3 regions of the Streptomyces sp. NPDC051133 genome follow, and region 2 is predicted to be linked to each of the others. Evidence: riboswitches for the same ligand, from Rfam matches in the RefSeq annotation. Region 2 holds a riboswitch; each other region holds the start of a gene.

What was found. Region 2 has a riboswitch for cyclic di-AMP ahead of AB0N17_RS26705 (M23 family metallopeptidase). Riboswitches for the same ligand answer to the same signal wherever they lie in the genome.
Region 1: another riboswitch for cyclic di-AMP. It lies ahead of AB0N17_RS43145 (transglycosylase SLT domain-containing protein); the one in region 2 lies ahead of AB0N17_RS26705 (M23 family metallopeptidase).
Region 3: another riboswitch for cyclic di-AMP. It lies ahead of AB0N17_RS30450 (C40 family peptidase); the one in region 2 lies ahead of AB0N17_RS26705 (M23 family metallopeptidase).

Annotation. Positions count from the first base shown of each region.
Region 1 is NZ_JBFBBK010000088.1:6,132-16,659, forward strand. Features, by position in the region: gene AB0N17_RS43125 (GAF domain-containing SpoIIE family protein phosphatase) at 1-1,568, opposite strand, end outside; partial or broken gene AB0N17_RS43130 (IS21 family transposase) at 2,102-2,898, shown strand; partial or broken gene istB (IS21-like element helper ATPase IstB) at 2,895-3,666, shown strand; partial or broken gene AB0N17_RS43140 (hypothetical protein) at 3,726-4,222, opposite strand; cyclic di-AMP (ydaO/yuaA leader) riboswitch at 4,793-4,950, shown strand; gene AB0N17_RS43145 (transglycosylase SLT domain-containing protein) at 4,954-5,718, shown strand; gene AB0N17_RS43150 (WhiB family transcriptional regulator) at 5,941-6,300, shown strand; gene AB0N17_RS43155 (LuxR C-terminal-related transcriptional regulator) at 6,384-6,578, opposite strand; partial or broken gene AB0N17_RS43160 (transposase family protein) at 6,579-7,228, shown strand; gene AB0N17_RS43165 (hypothetical protein) at 7,705-8,457, opposite strand; gene AB0N17_RS43170 (alpha/beta fold hydrolase) at 9,113-9,988, opposite strand; gene AB0N17_RS43175 (hypothetical protein) at 10,225-10,428, opposite strand.
Region 2 is NZ_JBFBBK010000027.1:117,979-128,506, reverse strand. Features, by position in the region: gene AB0N17_RS26720 (GNAT family N-acetyltransferase) at 1-2,283, opposite strand, end outside; gene AB0N17_RS26715 (HPr family phosphocarrier protein) at 2,463-2,744, shown strand; gene AB0N17_RS26710 (GntR family transcriptional regulator) at 2,947-3,633, opposite strand; gene AB0N17_RS26705 (M23 family metallopeptidase) at 3,844-4,599, opposite strand; cyclic di-AMP (ydaO/yuaA leader) riboswitch at 4,612-4,772, opposite strand; gene AB0N17_RS26700 (pitrilysin family protein) at 5,031-6,419, opposite strand; gene AB0N17_RS26695 (pitrilysin family protein) at 6,416-7,810, opposite strand; gene AB0N17_RS26690 (DNA topoisomerase IV subunit A) at 8,147-10,528, shown strand, end outside.
Region 3 is NZ_JBFBBK010000034.1:84,553-95,080, forward strand. Features, by position in the region: gene AB0N17_RS30425 (type I restriction endonuclease) at 1-1,594, shown strand, start outside; gene AB0N17_RS30430 (SprT family zinc-dependent metalloprotease) at 1,600-2,385, shown strand; gene AB0N17_RS30435 (NlpC/P60 family protein) at 2,430-3,494, opposite strand; gene AB0N17_RS30440 (hypothetical protein) at 3,912-4,265, shown strand; gene AB0N17_RS30445 (tellurite resistance/C4-dicarboxylate transporter family protein) at 4,269-5,234, opposite strand; gene AB0N17_RS30450 (C40 family peptidase) at 5,555-6,751, opposite strand; cyclic di-AMP (ydaO/yuaA leader) riboswitch at 6,763-6,932, opposite strand; gene pcrA (DNA helicase PcrA) at 7,195-9,681, shown strand; gene AB0N17_RS30460 (M23 family metallopeptidase) at 9,709-10,528, opposite strand, start outside.

The DNA.
Region 1 (10,528 bases), on a different contig from region 2:
CCGCTCATGGTTCTCAGGGCGTCGTACCAGTCCCCGCCGGCATAGGCACCAGTTACGGCAGGCAAATACGAGGCGCTCAGGTCGATGTTGGGGAGAGAGGGCAGGGCTGTGGGCAGCAAGGCCTGCTGCAGCTGGACCGCCCGAGTGTGCTCAGCATCGTAGGAGCGGCATCGGTCCAAGGCTCGGCCAAGCAGGCCAGCGGTTGCCACAAGGAGGGCTTGGTCACGAGGTCCGAAGAGGCGAAGCCTGTCGAAGGACAGCATGCACGCCGCGGCTGGGGAACCGGGCTGTCCGACGGGGATCGGCAGGGCTGCCCAGGCCTGCCGATCCAGGCGATAGGCGAATCGGGCATAGTGTGGATAGGCTGCGATGAGATCCTCGTGGGACTCGATGAACACCGCCCTCTGTTCACGTAGCGCATCCATCAGCGGCGCACTGATGGACAGCGGCATCTGATTGAGCGAAGAAGCAGTTTGTGCGCTTTGCCCATAGCTAGTGAGCAGGTTTATCCGTCCGTTGACGACTTCGGCCAGAACGATGGCATCCGCGCCGAACACGGCAAGCACGTCGCAGGCCGCAGCAGCCAATTGGTCTGTAGTGCTTGCCTCGGCGCAAGCCGAGGCAAGCACCAACATTTGTTCAGCGCGTTGCAATTTTCGAAGAATGCGATGTTGATCAGTCGGGACGAGAGATCTTTCGTCGGCCACCTCGGCGACATGCCCGACGAGTACAGCACCCTGAGGATTTGAGGCGTCACGCGAGAAGCGCGCCTGCAGATGACGGATTCCTCCCGGCCCGGCAATGCGATAGGTAGACTTAAAAGGACCCGGAAGGCCCAGAAAGCTCCCCACCGCACGAGCAGCCTGAGCCTTCTGCACAGACGGCATTCTGTCGAATATAGTCTCCATCGGGTAACTACCTGCTGCGGACAGGCCGTGCAGCTGAGCAAAAATAGCATCCCCAGTAATAATGCCGGTTTCCAGATCCCAGGAAAATTCACCCATTTTAACCTTGCGAAACCGACAGGACGTCACATCCGAAAAGTCCGGGCGGGGCATGTCGGCCAGAAGATCCGACACGTCAGCGGCTGCACTTGCCAAGAACTCTTGTTCCACGGAACTGAATGGTGGAAATCCTGGCCTTATGGCGATCAGAGCCCCTTTCTTCTGCGGCAAGGGGAATACAGCTGCAGCCGCAGATCCGGTCACCGAGGGCATGGGATAAGGACGCTCCCTGCCGCTGCCAGCCCAGGCTTTCCCCAAAGTGATCGCACAGCACACCGGCCAGTCGCCGGCAGACTCAAGCAGCCGTTCAGAAGGAACCCAGTTGGGATCGAGATTATTGCTTGAAAAGGATTTCAGTCGTGCACCGTCCTCCTCAAGGAGCATGAGTGAGCAGCCAACCCTGCCCATCCAGCTAAAGGTCCTGGCCAGCATGTCCGAAAGCCCGCCCAGACTACCGACCGCTTCCAGGCTGCTGGCAACAAGATCCGGACCTGCTACAGGAACCGCAGCAATCGGCAACGAATATGGAAGTGAACCTGCTTCTCCCTGATACGAGCTGCACATCCCAGCGCCCTTGACTAACCAAGCACGTGACTTTATGAAGAAACTCCGTTCCATGTTTGAGGAACTGACGCGCAATCCGTCCCGTCATCTCCCCCGTGACCTGTAGTTCTAGCTCAGCAACCGACGCCACCCTCACCTACCCCAGGAGCCTTGCATCCGCAACCAGACGAGGGTCTTCATCGGTAAATTCCGAACACAGCCCCTTCTTGTTGCAGAGACGGCAACGGACGTGGCTCCTAGCGCCTTCCGCACCTACCGTCAATCACATCGCGCGCTGTGATGCATTAGGGCCGCACGAACACCTCATTGACGCTCCCCCCTGCTGTGAGGTGTTCCGCATCGCAGCGCGCGGTACTCATGCCGTTGCCCCAACTGCCGGTTGCCTGCGGGCCACTGTGGTCTTGACGTACTGGCGGAACTCGAGCACGAGGCAACTGGCCTTCGTCGATCGGGCTCGGCATCCACGCCACCCGCCCTCACCGAGCCACGCCAACCGGAGGCGAAGGGCCCACAGCAGCAACAAACGGTTGCACCGGACCAAGGCGGTCGTGCGTCGGCATGTCGCTCCGCGTGAGGCGGTCCCGCTGCATCCGGAGGTGGTCGCTTTCGTGGGGCACTACGACTTCGACATCGATGTGCTGGCCGCCTACCGGCCCCAGGGCAAAGGCGGGTCGAGCGGCAAGTCGGCATCGTCCGTGATCACGTGCTGGCAGGCCGGGCCTTCTCCTCCGTCGAAGAGATGAACGCCGCCTTCGCGGCTTGGTTGCCGCTGCGGCGGGCGAAGGTCCACGGCACCCACGGCGAAGTCATCGGTCACCGGGCCGTGCGCGACCACACGGCCATGCGTCCGTTGCCGAAGGTCCCCTACCTGGTCGCCCAGCGGCATCTGCGGCACGTCGGCAAGGACTGCTTGGTCCCCTTCGACGCGAACCTCTATTCGGTGCCCGCCCGCAAGGTCCGTCCGCGCCAGCTGGTAGAAGTCCGGGCCACGAAGTCCCAGGTCGCCCTGCACTCCACTGTCCCCCACGCCACTTGCCGGACGTTGCTGGCCGTCCACTCGCGGGCGGTCGGCCGCGGAGCTCGCGTCGTGGACGAGACGCATTGGGACGGCCTGCCCACCGGCGCCGGCCGCCGCGTCACCGCCGGCGACACTCTGCCTTCGCCCCGCCGCAGCCAGCCGCTCGGGTCGGAGACCGGACCGCTGCAGGCTCTGCTGAACCGGTCCGCAGCCGCAAGCGTCGGGGTCGGCCGCCGTCCGCTGTCGGTCTATGACGAGCTGACCGGCAGCCGGCCCTTCACCACACCCGCCCCGGCGAAGGACGCCCGTTGAGCGAGCTGACCAGCACCCGCATCCGCGCCACCGCCGTCAAGCTCGGCCTGCCGCACCTGGCAGAGGCCCTGAACCAGTACATCCAGCGGGCCGACGAGGCAAAGAATGGGCTACCACGACCTGCTCGACTTGGTGCTGGCCGAGGAACTCGCGGTCCGCGACGACCGGCGCTTCCGCAATGGTCTGCGGCTGTCGAAGCTGCCCCATCACAAGAGGCTGGAGGATTACGACTTCTCCTTCCAGCCCGAACTCGATCCGCGCAAGGTCAAGGACCTGGCCACCCTCTCCTTCGTCGAGGACAAGGCCAACGTCGCCCTGCTGGGGCCGCCCGGGGTCGGCAAGACGCACATCGGCGTCGCCCTCGCGGTCGCGGCCTGCCGGGCCGGCTACTCGCTCTACTTCACCAGCCTCGACGACATGGTCCGCCACCTCAAGGCCGCCGAGGACCAAGGCCGGCTGATCAGCAAGCTCACCAGCTGCCTCCGCCCGAGCGTTCTCGTGGTCGACGAGGTGGGCTACCAGCCGCTTGAGCGGGCCGAGGCGAACCTGGTCTTCCAGGTCATCTCCAAGCGCTACGAAAAGGGCTCGATCATCCTGACCTCGAACAAGACTTTCGGCGAATGGGACCAGGTCTTCGGCGACGAGGTCCTGGCCACCGCGATCCTCGACCGCCTCCTGCACCACTGCGAGGTCGTCTCGATCAACGGCAACAGCTATCGCCTCAAGAACCGCCTTCAGGCCATCGAACGGGACACCGAGGTGGCCTGAGCAGTGGTGCACACAACTTCTTGCTCGGTGGTGCACTTCCTCAGACGAGTACGCGGACACTGGGCTTCCAGCGCCCGGCGCTGTTCGTGGACGGCGGCCAGGGACGGGATCACGGTGTTGAGGGTGCCGGGGCCCGGAACGACGACGGTCTGTTCGTCGAGTGCGTCGAAGACATCGTCGATGAGCCGGGCAGCCATGCGGGGCATTGGGCCGGACGACTTCGACGAGTCTGCTGTGGCCGGCTTTCCGCAGGTCGGCCGGGAGCCGTAGCGTTTCCGCAGCCACTTGACGGCCGGGTGGCCCAGGCGCGGTCCGAGGACGCGTTCCAGCGAGGGGGGAACTGGGTGAGCGGGCCGCGTATCCGGTTGGAGGTGCGGGTGGATTGGGCTGCGAGGTCCTGGTCGAAGGCCACCAGGACGGTCAGCTCGGCGGTGATGTCGTCGGTCAGCTCCAGCGAGCGCAGGCCGCCGTCCGCTGTCGGTCTATGACGAGCTCACCGGCATCCGGCCCTTCGCCTCACCCGCCCCGACCGAGGACGCCCGTTGAGTGAGCTGGGATCTCTCACCCACATCGCCGTCGTATCGCCCGGATTGCTCGCCCGCGCGATCTGCGCGGTCAGAGAGGGGGCTTGCTTACCGGCAGGGGGACAGAGCGACAACGGACACCTCGACAACTGCGTCGATCTTCGAAACAGCTCCGAGCATGCCCGCTGATCACGTGGCGCACCGGGAAACTCCAAGATCCCTAACAGAGTCAAGCTAGGGAGTGGCTGCCGTATCGAGGACATCATTTTCGTCACTAGCACATTTATATAGGCATGACGAGCACTAACATCATCAATAGTACGTTTTGATACTAGTTGCTAACTCTTCCCGTAAAGGCGGCTAACATCTTCACGCGGTGTGGCCTGCATCACGCATGAATGGTGACCAGTCGAATCCACGTGCCAGATCCGGGTCAGCAGCGGGGAGTTGGGGGTTCATGGAGCCCTGGGGACGCCTGTGCCGCACGCTCTCCGTACCGGGCACGAGCCTCCTGGATGAATTCGAGGGCTTGTCTCCCGTGCAAGGTTCGCCTACGGTGCCCGTCACTCCGAGTTGACGTCGAATCCCGCTGCAGCTCGGAAATCCGAAATTCGCTAATTCACGAACAGTGGGAGCGGGGAACCCAAACTTGCCGCACGCCCGAAAACGGGCCGGCTTGGGGTGAAGCCGCCTTCAAAAGCGGCCGGACAGCTCCAGTCCGAACCCGACAGCTAACCTCGCAGACGGCAGGAGAGGCCTTGCCATGCCCAGACAAGGAAAACATCGTCGCCAGAAGGACACCCAGACGGGGCGTCACTTGACGATTGCAGGGATCGGCGGCAGCGCAATCGCCCTGCCGCTGGTGTGCGCGACCACGGCCGATTCAATTCCGCAACTTGCTCCAACCACCGAACACACCAGCACACTCGACACCCACGCTTCTTCCGCTGCTACTCATCACAAACCCGTGACGTATACGGTCGCTCCCGGAGATTCGCTATCGACGATAGCTGCAAAATTCTCCTTGCCTGGCGGCTGGCAGAAGCTCTATCGGGATAATCGGACCAGTATCGGCGATAATCCATCAGCTATTCGCACCGGCATGAAGCTTCTAGTGAACGGTGGGTCCAGGTCGACCGCCTCTCCACACCACCCTGGCAGTAAAGTCCAGCATTCCTCGGCTCCTAGGACACGGAACAAGACCTACCCGAACAATCTTGACGGCTGGATCCGTGAATCACTCGCGGTCATGTCAAAGCATGGAATTCCTGGCTCATATCAGGGAATTTATCGCAACGTCATGCGCGAGTCTTCCGGAAATCCGCAGGCTGTTAACAACTGGGACTCAAATGCGGCCGCAGGCACGCCATCCAAGGGACTTCTTCAGATTATCGCGCCAACGTTTGCGGCATATCATGTTCCAGGGACTTCAATGAACCCCTTTGATCCAGTTGCCAACATCACGGCAGCCTGCCATTACGCAGCTGCGCGTTACGGTTCCATTGACAACGTCCACGGCGCCTACTGAAATTCAGAGAAGCCGACGCTAGCCACGTCTACCTGCCCCTGGCGTGCGGCGATGATGCCGCGCCGGCCGACATCCCTAAAGCGGAGGCGAACACATGCTACGCGAGGCATCGCCGCGCCCGGGGCAACTGACAGAGCCCGCTGAGCAACAGGGAGCCAGTAAGCACCTCGATAGCCCATCAAGGCCAACTCGCAACGTTTACTCATGATGGGATAAATTGTAGTGACATCGGTTACTCATTGGAGCACGCAGGGGCGGTGTCGAACCACGCCACCGGACGATCTCTTCGTCACTGGCGCCGCGCAGAACCGTGCCAAAGCGGTGTGTACCAGCTGCCCTGTACGAACCGAATGTCTTGCTTTCGCGCTGGATCATCGGATTGAGTATGGAGTCTGGGGCGGAATGACTGAACGCGAGCGGCGGGCTCTATTGCGCCGCCGTCCAACGGTCGTTTCATGGCGTCGCCTTCTGGAGACAGCGCGTGTGCAGTACCAGCAGCAAACCAGTGATGCAGGGGGCAAGCAGATCCCACCACTCGCAGCACAGACCAGCCGAGCGACGGTGGGAGTAATCATCGAATAAGGCCTGAGCATGTTAACTGGGACCAGGTCAGTGCGTGCAGTTGGCCGGTCTCACGAGGTGACTGAGAATGACGCATGACGCCCCTAGTCCCGGAATTGGCGGCGACTACTAAAACCATATCTGGAATAAATATGACCACGATGGTATTCAACAGTTTTCGAGCTGATGAAGAGCTCGACACCAATCTCTTCATGCTCCTCAGTTGGGTCGACAGATGAGTGAAGCCCCGGGTAGACGGGTTCACGACCAAGACCACCCGGTACCACCAGAGGCTTCACGTGCTTGTCTGTCCGCGCGGGCTGGACGTGTCCAGCCGATCTCCCTGTCCTTCCTCGCCGCTCGCCTGCGCGAACACCGTTGTCGGACCGGAAGCTCCCGGCCGGCCGTCGGGCCCTGCTGGTGTTGGCGCATCTGCGGAACGGAACCACCTATGCCCAGCTCGCGGCAAGCTTCCAGGCCAGGGACGAGCACGGCCTACCGCTACATCAGCGAGGCCGACGACCTGCTGGCGGCACTCGCACCGAACCTCGGCGAGGCCGTCCGGACCGCTTCGACAAAGGCATACGTCCTTCTCGACGGAACGCTCCTGCCGATCGACCGGATCGCCGCCGACCAGCCCTTCTACTCTGTCAAGCACAAGAAGCACGGCATGAACGGCAGGTCGTCGCCGATCCCTCGGCCGGCCGCCGTGGGCCTCTCCGGCACCGTCAGGGGCCGTTCACGACGTCCGCGCGACCCGCGAACACGGCACCATCAACGCCCTCGACCAGGCACAAAGCTCTTGCCGGGCGGACAAGGCCTCCAGGGAGGTCCCGGACCAAAATCCGCGCCCTCCTCGAACAAACCATGGCCGCCCCCAAGAACCGGCGCCTCCTCCGCAAACTCCGCTGCTCGACCACCCCGCATCACGGGCCTCATCCAGGCCGTCCACCCTGCATCACGCCAGCTCAACCCCAGGATGAAAAGGCCTCAGTTAATCGAAATAACAAAAAAGCCCCACCTTTCCCCTAATCCAATGAATGTGCTCGCGCCAGCGGGGCGAGACCTCGCCGCCGGTGGCGATCGCATGGCAGGGAAGACAAGGAGCATCCGGATCTTCGCCTCGCCCGTCGATGCAGCACCCCAGCTGTACCTGGACGCGCGGCGGCTCCCCGGCTCCTTGCAGTCTGATCAACCGGCATGGCCGCACGGGCCGGGCCGCCGTACGGTGCGGTTGCACTGCCCGTGTGCCGCGATGTGGTGAGGTGACCCCTGCAGTCTCAACGAGGCTCCCGCCCGTAATCGGGGCATCGTGGCACACGGGCTTCTTCCCGAGGACGAACAACTGCCCATCAAGCCGGCAGCCAGCTCGTCACCGCGCTGTACACGGCCGCGGCACCGTAATGCGGCGTGACCGGCAGGTCGTCAACGGTTGCGGATGGTGAAGGGCAACTGCTGGAAGAAGATATCCGTGTTGCCGGTAGCCACCACAACCCCTGCTTGAGCAGTGCTCACCGCGGCGGAGCTGTTGACTGCGAACCTGAGCCGGTAGACGGCCGTAGCGCCCGGCCGCAGGGGTGAATCGGCGACAGGGAACAGCCGGGATCCCATGCCGGGATCGCAACTACCAGCCTTGAGCGCGATCCGCTCCCAACCGCGGCCGTGGACGTACTGCTGGAGTGTGAGGTCTTTGGGCTTGAGGACGCGGTGGCCGTTCTCGCCGTCAGCGATGAACGACGCGTACAGCGACGGGTAAGCCCGGCCGGTGGTGTTACGGACGGTCAGCGTGAGTTCCTTCGCTTTCCCGCCGCGTACCAGAGCTGCGTTGTGGGGCCAAGGCCCGACCGCGCTCGTCGGGCGATCGGCCACCGTGCTCTGGGGCACAGCCCGATAGGTATGGCCGTGGCGGTCGTCGACGGTGGCGGTGACGGTCAGGTGGCCCGGGCGGTCGAGGTCCTTGATGCGCAGGGGCACCGACACCGGGTGCCCGGAGCTGGCACCACCGCCGGAGAGGGGGAACGTTCGGTCGGCGCCACTACCGGGATCCGCCGAGTCGGCATCGATCCAGCGGCGCAAGGAAGTGTCGTAGCGCTGCACACCGAGTGAGGCAGGATCAAAGCCGCTGGTGGCGATGTGCAAGGTGACCGTGCCCTGGGCGATGGGGGTCCGCAGGGTCACACGTCCCTCTGACCACAGCCCGACGGGTGCCTCGCGAGCAAGCGCCAAGGAAACATCTGCCTGTCGGCGCGCAGGGGTTTGGATACTGCTTTCGGCTGCTTCCCGGTCCGGTGCGTTCCAGGCATCGCCGCGAGCCATGGCGGAAACATCCGTTACCCGGGACCGGCCGGCTCCTGGCCCGCAGCTGGGTGCTGCGGCGGCCTGGCCCGTTTCGGCCCCGATGGCGGTTGCGGCCAGTCCCACGGCAGTAAGTGCCACTACCGAGAGGGGGACTGAGCGCTGGCTGGTCCTGGACCGGCCAGGTGTGTGGAGAGCCATCCGTACTCCTTTCGTCACGCGTGCGCACACAGCACGCGTTCTTTTGAGTACCGAGAGGTGCCCACATCGAGCTAGGTTCCTGATGCCGCAGGGAAACCTCTCACCACCGCTCCTATCAGGCCACTGTTGAACATGTCGAGTACTCCCCTCCTGCGGTCAGCGAGCGAGACTGATGCGTCCGGGAGGCTCTACAGGCAGTGGTCCGGTGGCCGGGCCGATATCCAGTTTCTGACTGCTGCGTTGTCCTCGCCAGGCGGTCAGGACAGGCTCCGCAGACTCCCAGCACAAATAAATCTGCATATTTCTTGCTATATCGACTGAAAGGCTTTGCCGCTCGTCACCCTCCGACGTGTCCGAGCCTGAGCGGTGACCATTTCTCGGATCCGGTGGCGCGCAGAATCGTACGAGCGACCAGTTCGGGCGCGTCCCGCATCGGCCCGTGGCCGCAGCCGTGCAGCGGCACCAGGCGGGCATTCGGGATCATCGCACGGACCCGGCCCGCTTGCCGGGGCAGAAGCAGGCGGTCGCGGGTACCCCAGGCGACCGTCACCGGCACATCGCGGATGTCACCGGTGAACAGCACCGGTGCGCGACCCGCTCGCAGCGCCGCCTTGAATGCCGCCGACTCCCGCAACGTTCGTCGCACCGCTGCGTGCTGCGGGCACAGACCTGATCGGCCATACAGGGTGCTGGCCAACGCAGCGCGGGCACGCGGGTTGCGCACGAGTACCTCCAGCGCCTGCTGCGGCACCAGCCGCGCCCCTTGGCGGCCTGCGTTCATCACAGCGTAGGCATAGCGCCGCTCGACGCCGGTCCAGAAACCGGCCGGAGCGAGCGCGGTCACACTGCGGGCCAGCCCCGCCTGCCCCAGGCGTAGCGCGATCAGCCCACCCAGCGAGTGCCCCACGACGTGCGGCCGCTCCACGCCCAGTGCCGCGAACACCGAACCCAGCCAAGCTACGGTCATATCTAGGTCCTGGGGCGTGCCGGGGTTCAGGTCGGGAGACTCCCCGAAACCCGGCAGGTCCATCGCGATGATCTCCCGATCTTCGGTCAGCAGCGGGACGACCGGCTCCCACACCAGCCGGTGAGAGCCCAGCCCGTGCAGCAGGACTACCGATTCCCCGGTCCCCTTACGCTCGTACGCCACCGTCACGGGCCCCAGATCCGTGGTGCGGCTCTGAATGAACAGAGTTGTGCGCGGCTCGGCCACGACGTGTTCCCGCCCGTCGGCACACCCCGTTGCCCACGGCCATCGCAGCAGCGGTCCGCCGGGCAAGAGGCCGCGCAGGTCGGCAACGGCCTGGCCAACACGACCGCCGCTTCGGCCGACTGCAGAAACGAGCGCAGATATCCAGGCCATCGCCCAACACCTCACACGCGCATGACTCACACCGGCACAAGAAGGAGTTCAGGTGTCTGTCATTACGCACACACCCGCTGCTGCGTTCAGGATTCAGTGGATGCCATGACGGCTTGGAGCGCCTTCATGCAAGAAAAACAGTGCTCGTCCGTCGATGGCGGCCCGTTGAGCCCTTCTCGCTTCTCCACCCCGCACAACGTCAGGCCATTGTCAGCCAGCACATGCCATACCGGTTCGCCCGAGGCGTCCGCACCACACCACATTTCATGCATGATCGCTTCCTCCCGCAACAGTGGAGGATATTCCACCCCAATACGGTTCAAAAAGATCGGTGCCTGGTGGCGGCCATGCGGGTGACACCGGCAGGGAGGGACGCGCAACCGCGACGGC
Region 2 (10,528 bases):
GTCCGGGGTGGGTGCGGGGAGCGCGCGGCGGACGGGGACGCCGTACTTGCCGAGCAGCTCGCAGGTCTCCGCGTCGGAGATCGTGAGCCCTTCCCCGCGGGCGAGCAGCTCACCGATCAGCCGGGCGGCGCCCTTCTCGTCGATGTCCTCGTACTCGGGCACCTTCCCGGGATCGACCGCCTCCCGCCGCCACTGCCCGTACTTGACGGCTTCGGCGAGCGCCCGCACGGCGCGCTCGGCGGCGGGGTAGGCGGGGATGAGACGGGTGCCGTCCGGAGGGGCCAGGGGTATGCCGTCGGTCCCCTTGGGAGCCTCCGCCCGCGCGGCCGGGCCACTGCCGCCCGCCCGCGGCGCGGCCCGGGGCGGCGGGGCGCCGCCGTCGGTGCCGGGCGCCCTCTCGACGGCCGCGGGTGCCGTGCTCGCCGCGGCCGACAGCGCCTCCGCCAGCCCCCCGAGCTCCACGTGCACCACGAGCACCGGCTTGCCCGGCACCGCGGCCGCCGCCGACCGCAGCGCCTCCGCCAGCTCGGAGTCCCCCGGCGACGCCTCGCCGATCGCGGGGATCGCCGTGACGACGACGGCGTCGTTCGTGTCGTCGGCCAGGGCCTGTCCCAGGGCGCGGTGGAAGTCCCCCGCCGTCGCCCCGGTCGTCAGGTCCACCGGACGCGCCGGCCGCAGCCCCTCCGCGAGACAGCGGTCGTAGGTCAGCACCCCGAGCGACTCCGAGTTCCCCAGGATCGCCACGCGCGGCCCGGCGGGCAGCGGCTGCCGGGCGAGCAGCAGCCCCGCGTCGACCAGCTCGGTGATCGTGTCGACCCGGATGACCCCGGCCTGCCGCAGCAGCGCGGACACGGTCGCGTACGGCAGCCGCGTCGCCCGCACCGCGTGCCCCTGCGGTGCCGTGCCGGTCCCCTGCACCACGACCAGCGGCTTGGCCGCCGCCGTCCGCCGGGCGAGCCGGGTGAACTTGCGGGGGTTGCCGATGGACTCCAGGTACATGAGGGCGACGTCGGTCTCGGGGTCGTCGTACCAGTACTGGAGGACGTCGTTGCCGGAGACGTCGGCGCGGTTGCCCGCGGACACGAAGGTGGACACGCCGGTGACCCCTGTGACCCCTCCCCCGCGCCGGTGCAGCCGGGACAGCAGGGCGATGCCGATGGCGCCGGACTGGGCGAAGATCCCGATGCGGCCGGGCCGGGGCATCTCCGGGGCCAGGGACGCGTTCAGCCGGACGTCGGGGGCGGTGTTGATGACCCCGAAGGCGTTCGGTCCGATGATGCGCATCCCGTACGTGCGCGCGTGCCGGACGAGGGCCCGTTGCCGCTCCCGCCCCTCGGGCCCGCTCTCGGCGTATCCGGCGGAGAGGACGACGAGTCCCTGGACGCCGTGTTCACCGCACTCGGTGACCACCGCGGGCACGTGATCGGCCGGTACGGCGACGACGGCGAGGTCCACGGGACCGTCGACGTTCCGCACCGACCGGTGGGCGGGCACCCCGTCGACGTCCTTCAGGTCCTCGGGGAAGGCCTTGTTCACGGCGTGCAGCCGGCCCGCGTAACCGGCGTCCCGGATGTTGTCGAGGACGCTGCGGCCGACCCCGCCGGGGGCGCGTCCGACGCCGACGACCGCGACCGAGCCGGGGGCGAGGAGCCGCCGTACCGAGCGGCCCTCGGCGCGCTGCTCCCGGGCTCGCTGGACGGCGACGGAGCGGTCGGTGGGTTCGAGGTCGAACTCCAGGCGGACGACGCCGTCCTCGAAACTGCGTTGCTGGGTGTAGCCGGCGTCCGTGAACACCTTGATCATCTTGGTGTTGGCGGGCAGCACCTCGGCGGCGAAGCGGCGGATGCCGCGCTCGCGCGCGACGGCCGCGATGTGTTCCAGCAGGGCGGAGGCGACCCCGCGGCCCTGGTGGGCGTCCTGCACCAGGAAGGCGACCTCGGCCTCGTCCGCGGGTGACGAGGCGGGCATGCCGTCGGCGCCGATGCGGTCGTAGCGTACGGTGGCGATGAACTCGCCGCCGACGGTGGCCGCGAGTCCCACCCGGTCCACAAAGTCGTGGTGCGTGAAGCGGTGGACGTCCTTGGCGGAGAGTCGCGGGTACGGCGCGAAGAAGCGGTAGTACTTCGACTCGTCCGAGACCTGCTCGTAGAAGCTGACCAGGCGGTCGGCGTCATCAATGGTGATGGGCCTGATGCGTGCGGTGCCCCCGTCGCGCAGCACCACGTCCGCCTCCCAGTGGGCGGGGTACTGGTGCCGGTCCTGCCGGTCCGCCGAGGTCTGCATGGGCCCCAGAGTACGGCTCGCGTACGACAACGGCGCGAGGCAGTCTGTGGAGGACGGAAGTCGGAGCCGAGGCCGCGGCCCCGACGCCACACCGGTGCGCGGCGAAGGTCCGCATCGGGCACGCTTCACGGTGTGGGAAACTGGTCTAGACAACCCTGAAGACTGAAGGGCAGCAACACATGGCTGAGCGCCGCGTCAACGTCGGCTGGGCCGAGGGCCTCCACGCCCGCCCCGCTTCCATCTTCGTCCGAGCCGCCACGGCCGCAGGCGTCCCGGTGACGATCGCCAAGGCCGGGGGCAACCCCGTCAACGCGGCCTCCATGCTGGCTGTCCTGGGTCTGGGCGCCCAGGGCGGCGAGGAGATCGTCCTCGCCTCCGACGCCGAGGGTGCGGACGCCGCCCTCGACCGTCTGGCCAAGCTGGTCTCCGAGGGCCTCGAGGAACTGCCCGAGACCGTCTGAGTCACACCGTCCGAAGTCACACCGTGAAGCCGCGTCACCCTTTTCGGGTGGCGCGGCTTTCGTGTTTTCGCGGCCGATCGGTGAATTCAGTCGCGGCCGGGCAGACCGATGCATCCTGCGGCCGCCGAATTCACGGCAGCAGGAAAAGGCAACGGAAATACCCGGCCCACCGAATATCATCTCTTTGTATACGGTGCCGGTGTTAATGCCGCCCGCCCGACGTGTGTACGGCGTGTTGCGAAGTCCTCACACGCTCCCCCGCCCGGCGGAAACGCAGCCGGTGCACGGCCGACGCGCGCTCGGTGTGCACGGCCGTGACCGCCCGCGCGCGCTCGCCGTCACCGCGCGCCACCGCGTCCACGATCGCCCCGTGCTCCGCCCAGGACTCCACCGGGCTCGGCGCGGACTCCACCGCGTACATCCAGGCGATCTTGTGGCGCAACTGGGTGAGCATCGAGGTCAGCGACGGACTGCCGGAGGCCTGGGCGAGCGTCTCGTGGAACCAGCCGCCCAGTGCGCGCAGATCGGCGCTGTTGCCGCTCCTGGCCCGCTCCTGGCCCAGCCGGACCAGCCCGCGCAGCACCTTCAGATGGGCCTCGGTGCGCCGCTGCGCGGCCCGGGCGGCACCGAGCGGCTCCAGGAGCAGACGCATCTCCAGCAGGTCGGCCGCCTCCTGCTCGGTCGGCTCGGCCACGCACGCGCCCGCGTGCCGGCGGGTCACCACGAAACCCTCGGCCTCCAGGGTGCGCAGGGCCTCGCGGACGGGCACGCGCGAGACGCCGTAGCGGCGGGCCAGTACTTCCTCGGTGAGGCGGCTGCCGCGTTCATGGACACCGGCGACGATGTCGTCCCGGATCGCCGTGCACACCGAGTGCGCCGGAATACGCATGACCGACCTCCGCCTTAATCCCCGTGAAACGCCGACGATGGACGCGTGTTCTGCGACTCTATTGCAATGAGCCGGAATTTCCGACGGCGGGCCGTAATCCATGGATATTTTTTGGACAGCGGTGCGGGCGGAGACAGCGGAAATACGGCGAAAGCCCCGGCTCGGCGAGCCGGGGCTTGTCAGGGGTACCGGCGATCGCCGTCCGGTCGGTCAGGCGTTCACGCCGTGCTTGCGGAGGTAGGCGACCGGGTCGACGTCGGAGCCGTAGTCGGGCGTCGTACGCGCCTCGAAGTGCAGGTGCGGGCCGGTGACGTTGCCGGTGGCGCCGGACAGGCCGATCTGCTGGCCCGGGGTGACCTGCTGGCCCACCGTGACGCCGATGGAGGACAGGTGGCCGTACTGGGTGTACATGCCGTCGGCCATGCGGATCACGATCTGGTTGCCGTAGGCGCCGCCCCAGCCGGTGGAGACGACGGTGCCCGAGCCGACCGCGTGGACGGCCGTGCCGCTGGCCGCGTGGAAGTCGATGCCCGTGTGGTGGCCCGAGGACCACAGGGAGCTGCTGGCCTCGTAGCCGGTGGAGACGTAGGAGTGGGCGACCGGCGGGACGAAGGCGTTCAGCCGCTTGCGCTCGGCCTCGCGGGCGGCACGGGCCCGGGCCTCGCGCTCCTGCTTGGCCTTCGCGGCCGCGGCCTTGGCGGCGGCCTCCTCGGCGGCCTTCTGCTCGGCGGCCTGCTTCTGGGCGGCGGCCTGCGCGTCGATGTGCTCGGCGATGTCGTCGCTCACGGCGAGCACCGGGGTGAGGCCGGTCTGCTCCGCGGAGTTCTCGGCGGCGAGGGCCGGGGAGGCGGCGAGGGTGCCGATGACACCGGTGGTGGTGAGGGCCGCGACACCGGCCGCCTGAGCGGTGGTGCGCTTGACCCGGCCGGGCTTGCGGTGCTTCCCGGTGGCGCACATGAACGCCATGAAGTGGCTGGTCCTTTCCTTCCCTCTCGCCTACCGGGTTAGCTGACGGGTTCGGAGCAGGAAGGTCTCCTACGGGCTCCCCCGCTTCCGCGCGGGCGCCCGATTCACCCCAGGGACGGTGGGTCCCCGGCTCCCCTGGCTCGCGCCGTACGGGGACTCGGCGATGACTGTCCGGTGCCGCGGGCGCGGCGTACTGCCTGACGAACAGCCCGGACGACGCTAAGCGGGGCGGCTTTCGAACCTCAAACGCAACCGGTGTTTTGTAGCGCATCCCACAGGGCAGACAGGCAACCTCCGTCTCAAATCGGTCATCTGGGGAAGCGGTTGGAACGACAAGGGCCCTGACGACCCGTAGGTCGTCAGGGCCCACGCGCGAGTACGGCGTGTGCGTGCGTGCCGCAGTGGCTGCCGCCACGCGGCGGCCGCGGACGCTACTCGGCGGCCACGACGGTGACTTCGCCGATGCCGAGCGCCTCGACCGGCGCCTTGATCTGGGCGGCGTCACCGACGAGGACGGTCACCAGGCGGTCCACCGGGAAGGCGTTCACGACGGCCGCGGTGGCCTCGACGGTCCCCGTCGCCGCGAGCTGCCGGTAGAGCGTCGCCTGGAAGTCGTCGGGCAGGTACTGCTCGACCTGGTCGGCCAGGGTGCTCGCGACGGCCGCCGCGGTCTCGTACTTGAGCGGCGCCACGCCGACCAGGTTCTGCACGGCGACGTCCCGCTCGGCGTCGGTCAGGCCCTCGGCCGCGAGGGTGCGCAGCACCTTCCACAGGTCGTCGAGCGCGGGACCGGTGTTCGGGGTGTCCACGGAGCCGCTGATGGCGAGCATCGAGGCGCCCGTGCCGTCCGGGGCGGACCGCATGACCTGCCCGAACGCGCGCACGCCGTAGGTGTAGCCCTTCTCCTCGCGCAGCACGCGGTCCAGGCGGGAGGTGAGGGTGCCGCCGAGGCAGTAGGTGCCGAGCACCTGGGCGGGCCACACGCGGTCGTGCCGGTCGGAACCGACCCGGCCGATGAGCAGCTGCGTCTGGACGGCGCCGGGGCGGTCCACGATGACCACGCGCCCGGTGTCGTCGGCGGTCACCGGCGGCACGGGCCGGGGCTCGCCCGGGGTGCCGGTCCAGGCGCCCAGGGTGTCGCCGAGCAGCTCGTCCAGGTCGATCCCGGTGAGGTCGCCGACCACGACCACCGTGCCCGTGGCGGGACGGACGTAGCGGTCGTAGAAGGCCCGTACGGCGGCGGCGTCGATCTTCTCGACGGTCTCCTCGGTGCCCTGGCGCGGGCGCGACATGCGCGAGGCCGCCGGGAAGAGCTCCTTGGAGAGCTCCTTGGCGGCACGGCGGGAGGGGTTGGCGAGCTCGTGCGGGATCTCGTCCAGGCGGTTGCGGACCAGCCGCTCGACCTCGCTCTCGGCGAAGGCGGGCGCGCGCAGCGCGTCGGCGAGCAGGCCGAGGCCCTTGGCCAGACGGGAGGCCGGGACCTCCAGGCTGATCCGGACGCCGGGGTGGTCGGCGTGCGCGTCGAGCGTGGCACCCGCGCGCTCCAGCTCGGCGGCGAACTCCTCGGCGGAGTGCTTGTCCGTGCCCTCGGAGAAGGCCCGCGCCATGATCGTGGCGACGCCGTCCAGGCCCGTCGGCTCGGCGTCCAGGGGCGCGTCCAGCAGGACCTCGACGGCGACGACCTGCTGGCCGGGGCGGTGGCAGCGCAGGACGGTCAGACCGTTGCCGAGCGTGTCGCGCTCGGGGGCGGGGAACGCCCACGGCTTGGCCTCGCCGGGCTGCGGCTGGGGGTGGAAGTCCATGGTGGCGAGCTCGGTCACTTGGCCGTCTCCTCGTTCTCGTTTCCGGCCTCTACGGTCGCTTCCGCCTCCGGGTCCTCGGGCACGTCGGCGTCCTCGACGCTCTCCGGGGACTTCGGCTCGTAGACGAGCACCGCGCGGTTGTCGGGGCGCAGCCGGGCCTTGGCGACCTCCTGGACCTCCTCGGGGGTCACCGCCAGGACCCGCTCGACGGCGGTGAGGGCGAGCTGCGGGTCGCCGAACAGCACGGCGTACCGGCACAGTTCGTCGGCGCGGCCGGCGACCGTGCCGAGCCGGTCCAGCCACTCGCGCTCCAACTGGGCCTGGGCGCGCTCCATCTCCTCGGGCGTGGGGCCCTCCTCGGCGAACCGGGCCAGCTCCTCGTCGATGGCGGTCTCGATGACCGGGACCTCCACGTCGCCGGAGGTCTTCACGTCCAGCCAGCCCATGGAGGGCGCGCCGGCCAGGCGCAGCAGGCCGAAGCCGGCCGCGACGGCCGTACGGTCGCGGCGCACCAGCCGGTTGTACAGGCGGGAGGACTCGCCGCCGCCGAGGACGGTCAGGGCGAGGTCGGCGGCGTCGCACGCGCGCGTGCCGTCCTCGGGGAGCCGGTAGGCGGCCATCAGGGCGCGCGCCGGGACCTCCTCGACGACGACCTCGCGCTTCTGCTCGCCGATGACCTCCGGCAGGGAGCCGTCGCGGGGCTGCGGCTTGCCGTCGTGGGACGTGATCGAGCCGAAGTACTTCTCGATCCAGGCGAGCGTCTGCCGCGGGTCGATGTCGCCGACCACGGACAGGACGGCGTTGTTCGGCGCGTAGTAGGTGCGGAAGAACCGGCGCGCGTCCTCCAGGGTGGCCGCGTCCAGGTCCGCCATCGAGCCGATCGGCGTGTGATGGTAGGGGTGGCCCTCCGGGTAGGAGAGGGCGGTCAGCTTCTCGAAGGCGGTGCCGTAGGGGACGTTGTCGTAGCGCTGACGGCGCTCGTTCTTGACGACGTCCCGCTGGTTCTCCATGGACTCGTCGTCCAGGGCGGCCAGCAGCGAGCCCATGCGGTCGGCCTCCAGCCAGAGGGCGAGCTCCAGCTGGTGGGCGGGCATGGTCTCGAAGTAGTTCGTGCGCTCGAAGCTGGTGGTGCCGTTGAGCGAGCCGCCGGCGCCCTGCACCAGCTCGAAGTGACCGTTGCCCGTCACCTGGGCCGAGCCCTGGAACATAAGATGCTCGAAAAGGTGAGCCAGACCGGTACGTCCCTTGACTTCGTGACGGGAACCGACGTCGTACCAGAGGCAGACCGCCGCCACGGGGGTCAGGTGGTCCTCGGAGAGCACCACGCGCAGACCGTTGGCCAGGCGGTGCTCGGTCGCTGTCAGGCCCCCGGAGCCTGCCTCGGCTGTGGTCGTGTGACCCATGGGCATGTGCGTCCCTTCGCGAGCGGAGTCGGTTGTGCAAACCGCGGTTTTCCTGCCGTTCCTGCCACTGTATGCAACGCGCGCCGGGCCCTGGCGGAGTTCCCGCGGGGCTACGCCCACAGCGGATCGCGTAGCCTGCGTCAGGCGTGCCACAGGACGGCTCCTGAGCACCGGGGCGGACCGCACGGACCGGGTCGTGCCCGGGTTGTCAGTGCCACGGTCCACAATGGTCCGCGTCAGATCCGTCAGACGCTCCGAGCAAGAGCAGACGCTTTCAGCAAGAGCGAGCCGAGGGGTGCGCGTCCCGTAGGCGAGCGACCAGATCAGGAGGAGCCGGCAGCGATGGCCCGCCGCAGCACGAAGACCCCGCCGCCCGACGATTCGTACGAGGAGAAGATCCTCGACATCGACGTCGTGGACGAGATGCGTGGCTCCTACCTCGAGTACGCGTACTCGGTCATCTACTCGCGCGCCCTGCCGGACGCCCGCGACGGCCTCAAGCCGGTCCACCGCCGGATCGTCTACCAGATGAACGAGATGGGCCTGCGCCCCGACCGCGGCTATGTGAAGTGCGCGCGTGTCGTCGGCGAGGTCATGGGCAAGCTGCACCCGCACGGCGACGCGTCGATCTACGACGCCCTGGTGCGCATGGCCCAGCCCTTCTCCATGCGCGTGCCGCTGGTGGACGGCCACGGCAACTTCGGCTCGCTGGGCAACGACGACCCGCCGGCCGCCATGCGGTACACCGAGTGCCGTCAGGCCCAGGCGACCAGCCTGATGACCGAGTCGATCGACGAGGACACGGTCGACTTCACGCCGAACTACGACGGCCAGGAGCAGGAGCCGGTGGCGCTGCCGGCCGCGTTCCCGAACCTGCTGGTGAACGGCTCCTCGGGCATCGCGGTCGGTATGGCGACGAACATGCCGCCGCACAACCTCGGCGAGGTCATCGCGGCCGCCCGCCACCTGATCCGGTATCCGAACGCGGACCTGGACGCGCTGATGCGGCACGTCCCGGGCCCGGACCTGCCCACCGGCGGCCGCATCGTCGGCCTGGACGGCATCCGGGACGCGTACGCGACGGGCCGTGGCACCTTCAAGATCCGTGCCACGGTCTCGATCGAGACCGTGACGGCCCGCCGCAAGGGCCTGGTGATCACCGAACTGCCCTTCACGGTCGGCCCCGAGAAGGTCATCGCGAAGATCAAGGACCTGGTCAACGCGAAGAAGGTCCAGGGCATCGCCGACGTCAAGGACCTCACCGACCGCGAGCACGGGCTGCGTCTGGTCATCGAGATCAAGAACGGCTTCGTGCCGGAGGCGATCCTGGAGCAGCTGTACAAGCTGACCCCGATGGAGGAGTCCTTCGGCATCAACAACGTGGCGCTGGTGGACGGCCAGCCGCTCACGCTGGGCCTGAAGGAGCTGCTGGAGGTCTACCTCGACCACCGCTTCGACGTGGTCCGGCGCCGCAGCGAGTTCCGCCGCAGCAAGCGCAGCGACCGCCTGCACCTCGTCGAGGGCCTGCTCACCGCGCTGGTCGACATCGACGAGGTCATCCGGCTGATCCGGTCCAGCGAGAACTCCGCGCAGGCCAAGGAGCGCCTGATGCAGCGCTTCTCGCTGAGCGACGTGCAGACGCAGTACATCCTCGACACGCCGCTGCGCCGGCTCACCAAGTACGACCGCATCGAGCTGGAGGCGGAGAAGGACAGGCTCACCGACGAGATCGCGGAGCTGACCCGGATCCTGGAGTCCGACGCGGAGCTGCGCAAGCTGGTCTCGAACGAACTGGCGGCCGTGGCGAAGAAGTTCGGCACCGACCGGCGCACGGTCCTGCTGGAGTCGGCGGGTGCCCCGGTGTCGGCGGTGCCGCTGCAGGTGGCCGACGACCCGTGCCGGGTGCTGCTGTCCTCCACGGGGCTGCTGGCCCGTACGGCGACCGACGAGCCGCTGCCGGAGGACGCCGATGCCCGGCGCGTCAAGCACGACGTGATCGTCTCGGCGGTCCCGGCGACCCAGCGCGGCGAGATCGGGGCGGTGACCTCGGCGGGCCGCCTGCTGAGGATCAACGTGGTCGACCTGCCCCAGCTGCCGCCGACCGCGGCGGCACCGAACCTCTCCGGGGGCGCGCCGCTGGCGGAGTTCGTCTCCCTGGAGGGCGACGAGACGGTGGTCTGCCTGATCACGCTGGACGAGTCCTCCCCGGGTCTCGCGCTCGGCACCGAGCAGGGCGTGGTCAAGCGCGTGGTGCCCGACTACCCGTCCAACAAGGACGAGTTGGAGGTCATCACGCTCAAGGAGGGCGACCGGATCGTCGGTGCGGTGGAGCTGCGCACCGGCGAGGAGGACCTGGTCTTCATCACGGACGACGCGCAGCTGCTGCGCTTCCAGGCGTCCATCGTGCGCCCGCAGGGCCGCCCGGCGGGCGGCATGGCGGGGATCAAGCTCACCGAGGGCGCGAAGGTCATCTCCTTCACGGCGGTCGACCCGGCGGCCGAAGCGGTGGTGTTCTCGGTGGCGGGCTCGCGCGGCACGCTGGACGACTCGGTGCAGACGACGGCCAAGCTGACCCCGTTCGACCAGTACCCGCGCAAGGGCCGGGCCACGGGCGGCGTGCGCTGCCAGCGGTTCCTGAAGGGCGAGGACTGTCTGGCGCTGGCCTGGGCGGGCCCGACACCGGCGCGTGCGGCGCAGAAGAACGGCACCCCGGCGGAGCTGCCG
Region 3 (10,528 bases), on a different contig from region 2:
CGCTCGGGTTGAACTCCTGGCCAGGGTGCGGGCCTTCGACCCCGAGTCCCTGCGGCATAAGGACGTCGCCGACTACACATGGGACGAGTTGGTGCTGCTACGGGCCTGGCATTACCAGGAGATCCTGCGCCGGATCGACTTTGTGCCCGTCATCTCCGCTGGGAGCGAGAAGAAACGCGGGCAATGGCGTGAGTGGACGGACCCGGTCGCACAACAGCAGCACGTCGAGCGCTTCCTGGAGCCGTTCCCACAGCTCCCGCCGGACAACCCGTGGGTGACGCAGCACACCCCCGAGGACGACCCCGTACCGGCGGGCGGCATCGGCCGGAACCCCTGGAGCGGGCTGGCCGCCCCGCACATCGAGGAGCCTAGGCCTGTCGCGTTCCTCATCGTGAAGTCCATGCTGCTCACCGGGTTCGACGCGCCCATCGAGCAGGCGCTGTACCTCGACCGCCCGATCCAGGACGCCGAACTGCTCCAGGCCATCGCTCGAGTGAACCGCCCGCGCCGGGCCAAGTACGAGGGCCGTGTCGTGGACTACTACGGCGTGCTGAGCGACTTGGCGGTCACCCTCCCCGCGTACAAGGGCGACGGGCCCACCCTTCAGACCGTCCGCAGCCTCGACACGGCCGAGGTCCCGGAGATGCAGGAGGCCGCGGACGAGTTGCGGGACTTCCTTGCGGACCTGGGCATCACCGGACTCGACACCCCTGGCGGCATCGCCCAAGGCATGCTCACGCTCGGCGACGAGAGCGCAAGGTCGGAGTTCGACACCCGGATGAGCCGCTTCACCTCGGCGCTGGAGCGCGTCCTGCCTCACGAGGCGGCGCTGAAGCTGGTACCCGAGGCCCGGAACTGGACGCTGTTGCAGAAGCGGGTACGGCGGCACTACCGGGACGCGGAGGGCGGGACCTTCTCCGTGCGGGCGTACGGACGCAAGGTTCGTGCCATGGTGGCGGATCACCTGGAGCTGCCCGAGATCGAGCAGGTCATCGCGCCGGTCTCCATCCTGGCCCCGGACTTCGACGAGGTGGTGGCGCGCATCCCGGATGTGCGGGAGTCGGCGGCGGAGCAGGTGCAGGCGCTGCGTTACCACCTGGAGGAGAGGCGGCGGTCGGAGGACCGTCCGGTGCTGCGGACGCTCTCAGCAGAGCTGGAGGCGATCCTGGAGGAGTTCGCGGGGCGCTGGGACGAGATCAAGGTGCGCATCGGCCCCCTGATCGACAGGGCCCGACAGGCGGAGGAGGTCGATCCCGAGGTTGCCGACCTGACAACGGTCGAGCAGCAGCTCTACACGAAACTCTCCGACCGGATGACCGAGGATCCGGCCTTCGACCTGCCTGATCCCGCCATGCTCAGGAGCGTGACGGTCGAACTCGCCGCGATCATCGAGCGCCACGTGTCAAGTGCCGCCTGGTCGGACAACGAGGCCAGCCTGGACTCGCTGCAGAGCGAGCTGTGGCGTGGACTGCGCCGGGCGGGCGTCAAGCCGAGGGAGCGCGCCAGGGAGCCACTGGAGAACCTGTCGCAAGCGCTGACCGGGCACGCCCAGCGGCACGCGGCGGCGTTCCGGGCGGCGGCTCGGGGACAATAGGCGGTGTGCCGACGACTGCCGAACCGCGAGACCCCTGCCGACCCGCCTTGGAAGACGGCCAGGTGATCGTCGTGGCGGGCAGGGAGTTCCGCGTGGTCGTCAGTGAACGCCGCCGAAGCCTCGGTCTCACAGTGGAGCGCGACGGCTCGCTCGTCCTCCGCGCGCCGCAGGGCTGTGACCCCGAGCGCGCGGCAACCTTCCTACGAGAGGGGGAGACATGGCTGGCCGAAAAGCTGCGACGGCGTGAGGATCATCCGCCGGCCCACCCTGAGCGTGGGTTCCGGGACGGTGAGACGTTCGCCTATCTGGGACGTGCCTATCGGCTCCAGATCAGCGACGAAGAACGAGCCGCCGTCCGGCTCGTCGCTGGGCGTTTGGTGATCGGCAAAGGGATCGCGCGGGATCCGGTCGTCGCTCGACGTGCGCTCATCGGCTGGTACCGGCGCAACGGACAGCGCTGGACGCAGGGAAGGCTTCAGCCGTGGGCCGCACGCATGGAAGTACGGGAGCCGGACGTCGTCGTACGTGATGTTGGCGGCCGATGGGGGACCTACCGCCCCGGCGACGGCGCTCGCGGGACCATGGCGCTGCACTGGGCCCTCTTTCAGTTGCCCGTGCACCTGGTCGACTACGTCATCGCCCATGAACTCGCCCACATCAGGATTCCGGGACACGGAGCGGACTACTGGTCTCTGCTTCGACAAGCCATCCCCGAGTGTGAGGAACGCAAGGGGGAGCTGGATGACCTCGGGCGTCGGCTGTGGCTCGGAGATATCCGGGAAGAATCCTGAAGCGCCGATCGTGGGGGTGCTCAGCCTGCCCTCACCAGCGTGTCTCACGCCACCCGGGTGGCCCCGGCGAACGGCATCTCGTCGATCGGTGCCACGCGCACCGGTGCCGACGGGTTCGGGGCGTGGATCATCCGGCCGCCTCCGATGTAGATGCCGACGTGGCTGATGCCCGAGTAGAAGAACACCAGGTCCCCGGGCTGAAGTTCCGAGCGGGAGACGCGCCGGCCCGCGTCGATCTGGGCGTAGGTGGTGCGGGGCAGGGAGATGCCTGCGGAGTGGTAGGCGGCCTGGACCAGGCCCGAGCAGTCGAAGGCGTTCGGGCCGGTCGCGCCCCACACATAGGGGCTGCCGAGCTTGGCGTAGGCGTATGCGACGGCCGCCGCGGCGCGCGCGTCCGGAGCCGCGGCGGACCCCGCCTGCTCCAGCTCGTCCCGCGTACCCGAGGCCGACCGTGAGGCATGCCCCGCCGCGGCGCCGTCACCGGTGGCCTCGGCGCGTTGCGCCGGAGTGAGCTGCGCCAGCAGCCGCCGGGCCTGGTCCAGCTTGCCGGTGATGGACCTCTTCTGCCGCCGCAGTTCCGCCTGCCGGGACCGCAGCGCCGTCAGCTCCACCCGGGAGGCGCCCCGCAACTGCTCGATCTCCCGCAGCTGTTCGCGCACCCGCGCCACGGCGGTGGCCTGCCGGTCACCCGCCCGCTCCGCGAACGCGGCGTCGTCCAGGTACCGGTCGGGATCGCTGGACAGAGCCAGCTGCCAGGCGGGGGCGATGCCGCCGTCGCGGTACTGTGCCGCCGCGATCGAACCCAGCGCGTCCCGGGCCGTGTTGAGCCTTTCCTGCCGACGGGCGGCCTCGTCCCGCAGCGTGTTCAGCCGGTGCTGGGCCGCGTCCGCCTTCTCCTTCGCCCCGTCGTACTTCTGGGTGGCGGTCTCGGCCTCCTGGTACAGCTTGTCCACCCTGGCCTTCACCTGCGCCGGCGTGAACCGCGGCTCGGCGTGGCCGGTCCCGTCGAAGCCCGTCGCGGTGGCCGCACCCGCCAGGGCGATCGTGACGGCCGTCCGGGCCGTATGACCGCTGAGCGGGCTCTGCCGGGGCTTGCGGTGCGCTGCCACCTGGACCGTCACGTCCTTCCGTACGACCCGTACGACCGAGCGGTCGATACGGCCGGCGGCGGCCCGCACAGGGGTAACGGGCCGCCGCCGGACCTTTCTCGGCGGGGGCGACCGGCTGCCGCCCCTGGCCCGGGGCGGCGGTGGGGAGCCGGTCACCTGGGGGAGGACGCTAGGCCTGACGGTGACGAGTCGGTAACGCGGTGTACGGAACTGGCTTCGACGGATCTCGGGTGACCGTTTGTGACCGTGTCACCGGTCCGGAGTCGTCTTCTTCACGCAGCGTGGTGACCGAAGCGGGGAAACCGTGACCGGCGAGAGTCGCGGGCTGCTATGGAGCGCATATATGCAAGATCCACCGGCTCGAACACCGGGCCCGGTGGCGGAGGGCTCCAGGGCCCCTGGTTAGGCTCCGGCTCCATGGACGTACTCATCCATCTCTTCGTCGGCCTGCACATCATCGGCATCGCCGCGCTCCTCGGCGGCTTCCTCACCCAGATGAAGGCGATGGGCCAGGGCACGGCCCGGTTCGTCCCCGGGATGCTGCACGGCGCGCTGACCATGCTGGTCACCGGCGTGGCCCTGGTCGGCCTCAACCAGGCCGACGACCACCACGTCAACGCCGTCAAGATCGGCGTGAAGCTCGCCCTGCTGATCGTGATCCTCGGGCTGGTCTACGTGAAGCGCGACGAGGAGAAGATCGACGCGGCCCAGTTCGGGCTGGTCGGGGCGCTGACCGCCACCAACGTCTTCATCGCGGTGCTCTGGACCTGACGGTCAGCCGTCCCCGCCGCCGGCGCGGGCCGCACGCACCGCACCGGCGGCGGTCACGAGCCACGCCGCCACCGCCACCCACACCAGCACGCGTCCCGGCCCCCTGAGCCACGGGAGGCCCACGGCGGCCGCGACGGACAGCGTCGCCACCGCCGTCATTCCCATCGGGAACACCGTCGCCCACCGGCGCATGTCGTAGCCGGGCCGCGGCCGCACCGCCTCGGCGGCCAGCAGCACGACGTAGCAGGCCAGGTCCAGCACGAGCAGCACGACCGTCGCCGTGACCAGCACCGCGCGGTCGTCGCCGTCCCACAGGTACAGGCGGCCGTCGCCGGCCAGGAGCAGCTTCGCCCCGGCCAGCGCCGAGATCGCCAGCGCCCCGCCCGCGATCCAGTGGTCCCCGGGGCCCTCCAGCACCTGCCGCGCGTCGAAGCGGGGCAGGGCGACCCCGTAGAGCACCAGGCCCAGCCAGAACAGCACCAGCGCGGTGTGCGCGAGCCATGCCGTCCCCTCGGCCACGGCCAGCGTGGCGGCCAGCACGGCGAGCCCCTGGGTGGCCACACAGCACAGGAACACCGCACCCGGCATGCGCCGCTTCCAGTGCCCCATGACCAGCACGAGCAGCACCGGCCAGAGCAGCGCCGAGAGCGCCAGCAGCGCCGCGGCCAGGGTCTGCAGGCCCGGCGTGGAGAGCCCGGTGCCCAGCACGGTGGTCGCGGCCACGGCGGTGAGGGCGCCCGGGCTCTCCGCCTCGGTGACCCAGCGCTGCCGCTCGCCGGCCAGCCGCAGCGCGAAGTCGGCCGCCAGCGCGATCCAGCCGAGTCCGGTCAGCACCAGCGCCACCCGCGAGAGCGTCTCGTCACCGGTCAGGTGCAGGCCCACCGAGAGGATGCCGGTCGCCATCACGGCGGCCCCGGCCGCGGGAGGCCGTCCCGCCCACCACGCGCGCAGACCCGAGAAGCCGGACATGCGCCGATGCTAGGCAGCCGAGCGGCCCGGCATCGGGAAGGGCACGCGCGCGAGGGCGGGTGAAAACGCCGGGACGCGCCCGGGCACGGAGAACCGGCGGTGCCCGGCGCGGGCACGGCGTGGGTACGACGTGCGGTTCGTGCCGGGCGTGGGCACGATGCGTGGTTCGTGCCCGGCGCCGGCACGGCACAGGACGGACGCACCCGTACGCGCGCGCGTGCGATCGGCCGCGAGTCCTGTGCACCGTACGCGCGCGTGTGGCGCGCGCACGGCGTAGGTCCCGCGGGGCGGACGCGCGCCCGCCCCGCGTCCGCCGCCGGTCAGACCGGTCGCACCACGCTGTGGATCACCGGCTCCCCGGTGTGGTGGACCGCCTGCTCGCGGACGTACGCGCCGGGGCCCGGGGCGTGGATCATCATGCCGTCGCCGGTGCAGAGGCCGACGTGGCTGCTGTCCTCGCGGAAGAAGACCAGGTCACCGGGGCGGGCGTCGTCGAGGGCCACGACGGTGCCGGCGACCGCCTGGTCCCGGGCCGCGCGTGGCAGGGTGACGCCGGCGGCCTTCCAGGCGGCCTGGGTCAGGCCCGAGCAGTCGTAGGAGCCGGGACCGCTGGCGCCGCTCACGTACGGCTTGCCGATCTGGGCGCGGGCGAAGGCGATCGCCTTCTCGGCCCTGGTGGCCTCGGGGCCGGAGACGACGTGGGCCTGCGGGCCGACGTCCGGCTGCTTCTCCTGCGGGAGCGCGGCCGGGCGGGAGTCCGCCTCGGCCGTGAGCCGGGACAGCAGCTCGCGCGCGAGGACGAGCTTGCGCTGGACGGTGGCCTTGGCGCCCTTCACGTCGTACGGCGCGGCGGCTGGTGTCTCGGGTGTCTCCGTGGTCCGGGTGGCCCTCCCGCGCCCGGCCGCGTCCTTCACGTGTGAGGCGAGCCGGTTCATCACCCTGTGCTGGGCGAAGTGGTCCTGCGGATACTCGGCGAGGAGGGAGGCGGCGGGGTCGGGGGCCACCGTGAACGGCGCCAGACCCTCGCGGGGCCGGGCGCGCCGGGCCGCGCGCCGGGCGCCCTCCTGGCGCGGTTCCCCGGCGCGCGCCCACTCGGGGGCCGTCCGGTCCCCGGTGAGCGCCCGGTGCCCCGCCGTCCCGTCCCCGGGGTGCGCCTGCTCCCGGACGGTCCGGTCCTCGCCGGGCGCCGTCTCGCGGGCCGTACGGTTCTCGGTCAGTGCGCGCTCCCGCGCCGCCTGGTCCTCGGCCCTGGCCCGCTGCCGGGCCGCGGCCTGTTCCTCGGCGCGCGCCCGCTGCCGGGCCGCCGACTCCTCCTCCGGCGCCGAGTCGGCGCGGCGGTAGAACTCGTCGATCTTCTTCTCGATCTCCTCCAGGCTCGGCCTGCCGTCGTCGGCGGGGGCCGCCTCGGCCGTCTGGGACAGGACGGCCACGGAGGTGAACGCGGCGGTGGCGAGGGCGGGGCCACGCAGGCCCGGTCCACGGGTGCCGGCGGGGCGCGGCTTGCGGTGCGACGCCAAAGCTGGCGACTCCTTCCAACGTGCGCCGCCTACCGGGTTAGCTGTCGGGTTCGGGCGGGTGGTTCGGAAGGGTTGCCCTACGGCGTCGTCCCGGGCGGGAGTCGGCCGATTCACCCCAGGATCGGTGGGTCCCCGGCTCCGGGCACCGTGCGGGGCGCGCCGGACTCGGCGGAGGCCGTACGGCCCGGCGACGTTCGCCGGAGAGGGGTCGTGCGGCCTGACGGAAACCTAGCCAACTCGTGTGTCTTCTGTGAAGGTTGGTGCGAGGTATGTCCGATACATTTCCGTGACCTGAGGGCACTTTCACACCCACGTGAGCAGGCGCTTCCGCAGCGTGAGGGGTCATCGGGCCTTATTGACACGAAGATCAACCGTCCACGGGACCGGCCATGTTCCGGGGACGGCGGCCGGTTGTCGGTGGGGCGCCCTAGACTCGGAGAGCGATGAGCAGCCTCTTTGACGACAGCTTCCTGGCGGACCTCCAGCCCTCGCGCGGGCACGAGGAGGAGCCCCCGCCACCGCCCGAGGACGACCACGCTCCGGAGCCGCTTCCGGACGATCTGTTCGGCGGGAAGTTCGACGTGCCGCCGGACCGGGACGCCTACTACCGCGACGGTGCCCCGCGTCCCGCGATCGACGCGGCGGCACTCCTGGAAGGGCTGAACGAGAACCAGCGCGCCGCGGTCGTGCACGCCGGCACTCCGCTGCTCATCGTCGCCGGTGCCGGCTCCGGCAAGACCCGCGTGCTCACCCACCGCATCGCGCACCTGCTCGCCGAGCGGAACGTGCACCCGGGCCAGATCCTCGCGATCACCTTCACCAACAAGGCCGCGGGCGAGATGAAGGAGCGCGTCGAGCAGCTCGTCGGCCCGCGGGCGAACGCGATGTGGGTGATGACGTTCCACAGCGCGTGCGTGCGCATCCTGCGCCGGGAGTCGAAGAAGCTCGGCTTCACGTCGTCGTTCTCGATCTACGACGCCGCGGACTCCAAGCGCCTGATGGCTCTGGTCTGCCGCGACCTGGACCTCGACCCCAAGCGCTTCCCGCCGAAGTCCTTCAGCGCCAAGATCAGCAATCTGAAGAACGAGCTGATCGACGAGGAGGACTTCGCCGCCCAGGCCGCCGACGGCTTCGAGAAGACCCTCGCCCAGGCCTACGCCCTGTACCAGTCGCGGCTGCGCGAGGCCAACGCCCTCGACTTCGACGACCTGATCATGACGACGGTCAATCTGCTGCGCGCCTTCCCGGACGTCGCCGAGCACTACCGCCGTCGCTTCCGGCACGTCCTGGTCGACGAGTACCAGGACACCAACCACGCCCAGTACGCACTCGTCAGGGAACTCGTCGGCACCGGCGAGCGCGCCGACGAGGCCGACACCCCGCCCGGCGAGTACGACGTCCCGCCCGCCGAGCTGTGCGTGGTGGGTGACGCGGACCAGTCGATCTACGCCTTCCGCGGTGCGACGATCCGCAACATCCTCCAGTTCGAGGAGGACTACCCGGACGCGACGACGATCCTGCTGGAGCAGAACTACCGCTCCACGCAGACCATCCTGAGCGCGGCCAACGCGGTCATCGAGCGCAACGAGTCCCGCCGCCCGAAGAACCTGTGGACCAACGCCGGCCACGGCGCGCGGATCACCGGCTACGTCGCCGACACCGAGCACGACGAGGCCCAGTTCGTCGCCGACGAGATAGACCGTCTCACCGACGCGGGTGACGCCAAGGCCGGCGACGTCGCCGTCTTCTACCGGACCAACGCCCAGTCCCGCGTCTTCGAAGAGATCTTCATCCGCGTCGGCCTGCCCTACAAGGTCGTCGGCGGTGTCCGCTTCTACGAGCGCAAGGAGGTCCGGGACGTCCTCGCGTACCTGCGCGTCCTCGCCAACCCCGAGGACTCGGTACCGCTGCGCCGCATCCTCAACGTGCCCAAGCGGGGCATCGGCGAGCGCGCGGAGGCCATGATCGACGCCCTCGCCCAGCGCGAGAAGATCAGCTTCCCGCAGGCGCTCCGGCGGGTCGACGAGGCGTACGGCATGGCCGCGCGCTCCACCAACGCGGTCAAGCGGTTCAACACGCTGATGGAGGACCTGCGCACCATCGTGGAGTCCGGCGCCGGACCGGCCACGGTCCTGGAGGCCATACTCGAACGCACCGGCTACCTGGCCGAGTTGCAGAACTCCACCGACCCGCAGGACGAGACCCGCATCGAGAACCTCCAGGAACTCGCCGCCGTGGCGCTCGAGTTCGAGCAGGAGCGCGGCGAGGGCGAGCCGGCGGGACTGGCCGACTTCCTGGAGCAGGTGGCGCTGGTCGCCGACTCCGACCAGATCCCCGACGAGGAGGACGGCGACGGTGTCATCACGCTGATGACGCTGCACACCGCCAAGGGCCTGGAGTTCCCGGTCGTCTTCCTGACCGGCATGGAGGACGGCGTCTTCCCGCACATGCGTGCCCTCGGCCAGACCAAGGAGCTGGAGGAGGAGCGCCGCCTGGCGTACGTCGGCATCACGCGCGCGCGGGAGCGGCTGTATCTGACGCGGTCGGCGATGCGCAGCGCCTGGGGCCAGCCGTCGTACAACCCGCCCTCCCGGTTCCTGGAGGAGATTCCGGCCACGCACGTGGACTGGAAGCGGACGGGGGCGGTGGCGCCAGTGTCGTCCGGGCCGGCGTCCGGGATCGCCGCCTCGCTGTCCTCGACGCGCTCGCGCTCGTCGGCGGCGGGCGCCTCCGGGTTCGCCACGCGGCGGACCACCGAGAAGCCGGCGGTGTCCCTGGCGGTCGGCGACCGGGTCACCCACGACCAGTTCGGCCTCGGGACGGTCGTCGCGGTGTCGGGCGCGGAGGACAAGGCGCAGGCGACGATCGACTTCGGCGACGGCAAGCCGAAGCGGCTGCTGCTGCGGTACGCGCCGGTGGAGAAGCTGTAGGAGGTCCGGGGGCACCGCCCCCGGCCGCTACGTGGGGTCGAGCCCGTGGCTGCGCAGCCACGGCAGCGGGTCTATGGCCGCCCCGCCCGCCGGGCGCACCTCGAAATGGAGGTGCGGGCCGGTGGAGTTGCCCGAGTTGCCGGAGTAGGCGATCGGCTGGCCGGCCTTGACGGTCGTACCGGAGGGCACGCGGTAGCTGGACAGGTGGCAGTACCAGGTCTGCGTGCCGTCCTTCGCGGTCAGGATCAGCATGTTGCCGTAGGCGCTGTTCCACTTGGTGCTGACGGTGCCGTCGGTCGCGGCCATCACCGTGGTGCCGTAGGCGACGGGGAAGTCGATGCCCGTGTGCACCGACATCCAGTTCACGCCCGCCTGGCCGAAGTAGGCACTGAGCCCTCTCTGCGTGACCGGCAGCACGAACTTGGGGCGCAGACGCTCCTTGAGCGCGGCCTCCGCGGCGGCCTTCTTCTTCTCCAGCACCTGCTGGTTCTTGAGGTCGATCCGCTCCTGGGTACGGCTCGCGCGGTCGGCGAAGTCGTCGGCGCCGTCGGAGAGCGTCTTGAGCTGGGTGTCCAGCTTGCTGTTGGCGACGGACGGCTGGACCGCGTGCGCGTCCGAGGCGGACGCCGTGGTGTCCTTGGTGCCGTCGGTGAGGGCGCCGACCGATGCGGCGGCGATCCCGGCGACACCCATCACACAGGCCGAGGGTACGGCGACGGTCAGCAGCGCGGACCGTTTGGCGGGCGTACGACGCCGGGAGCGCGCCGCGCTGCGCGAGCCCGCGCGGGTCGCAGGCGCCGGGGCGGCCTCCTCCTGGTCGTCCAGCAACTCCTCGCCGGCCGCGGCC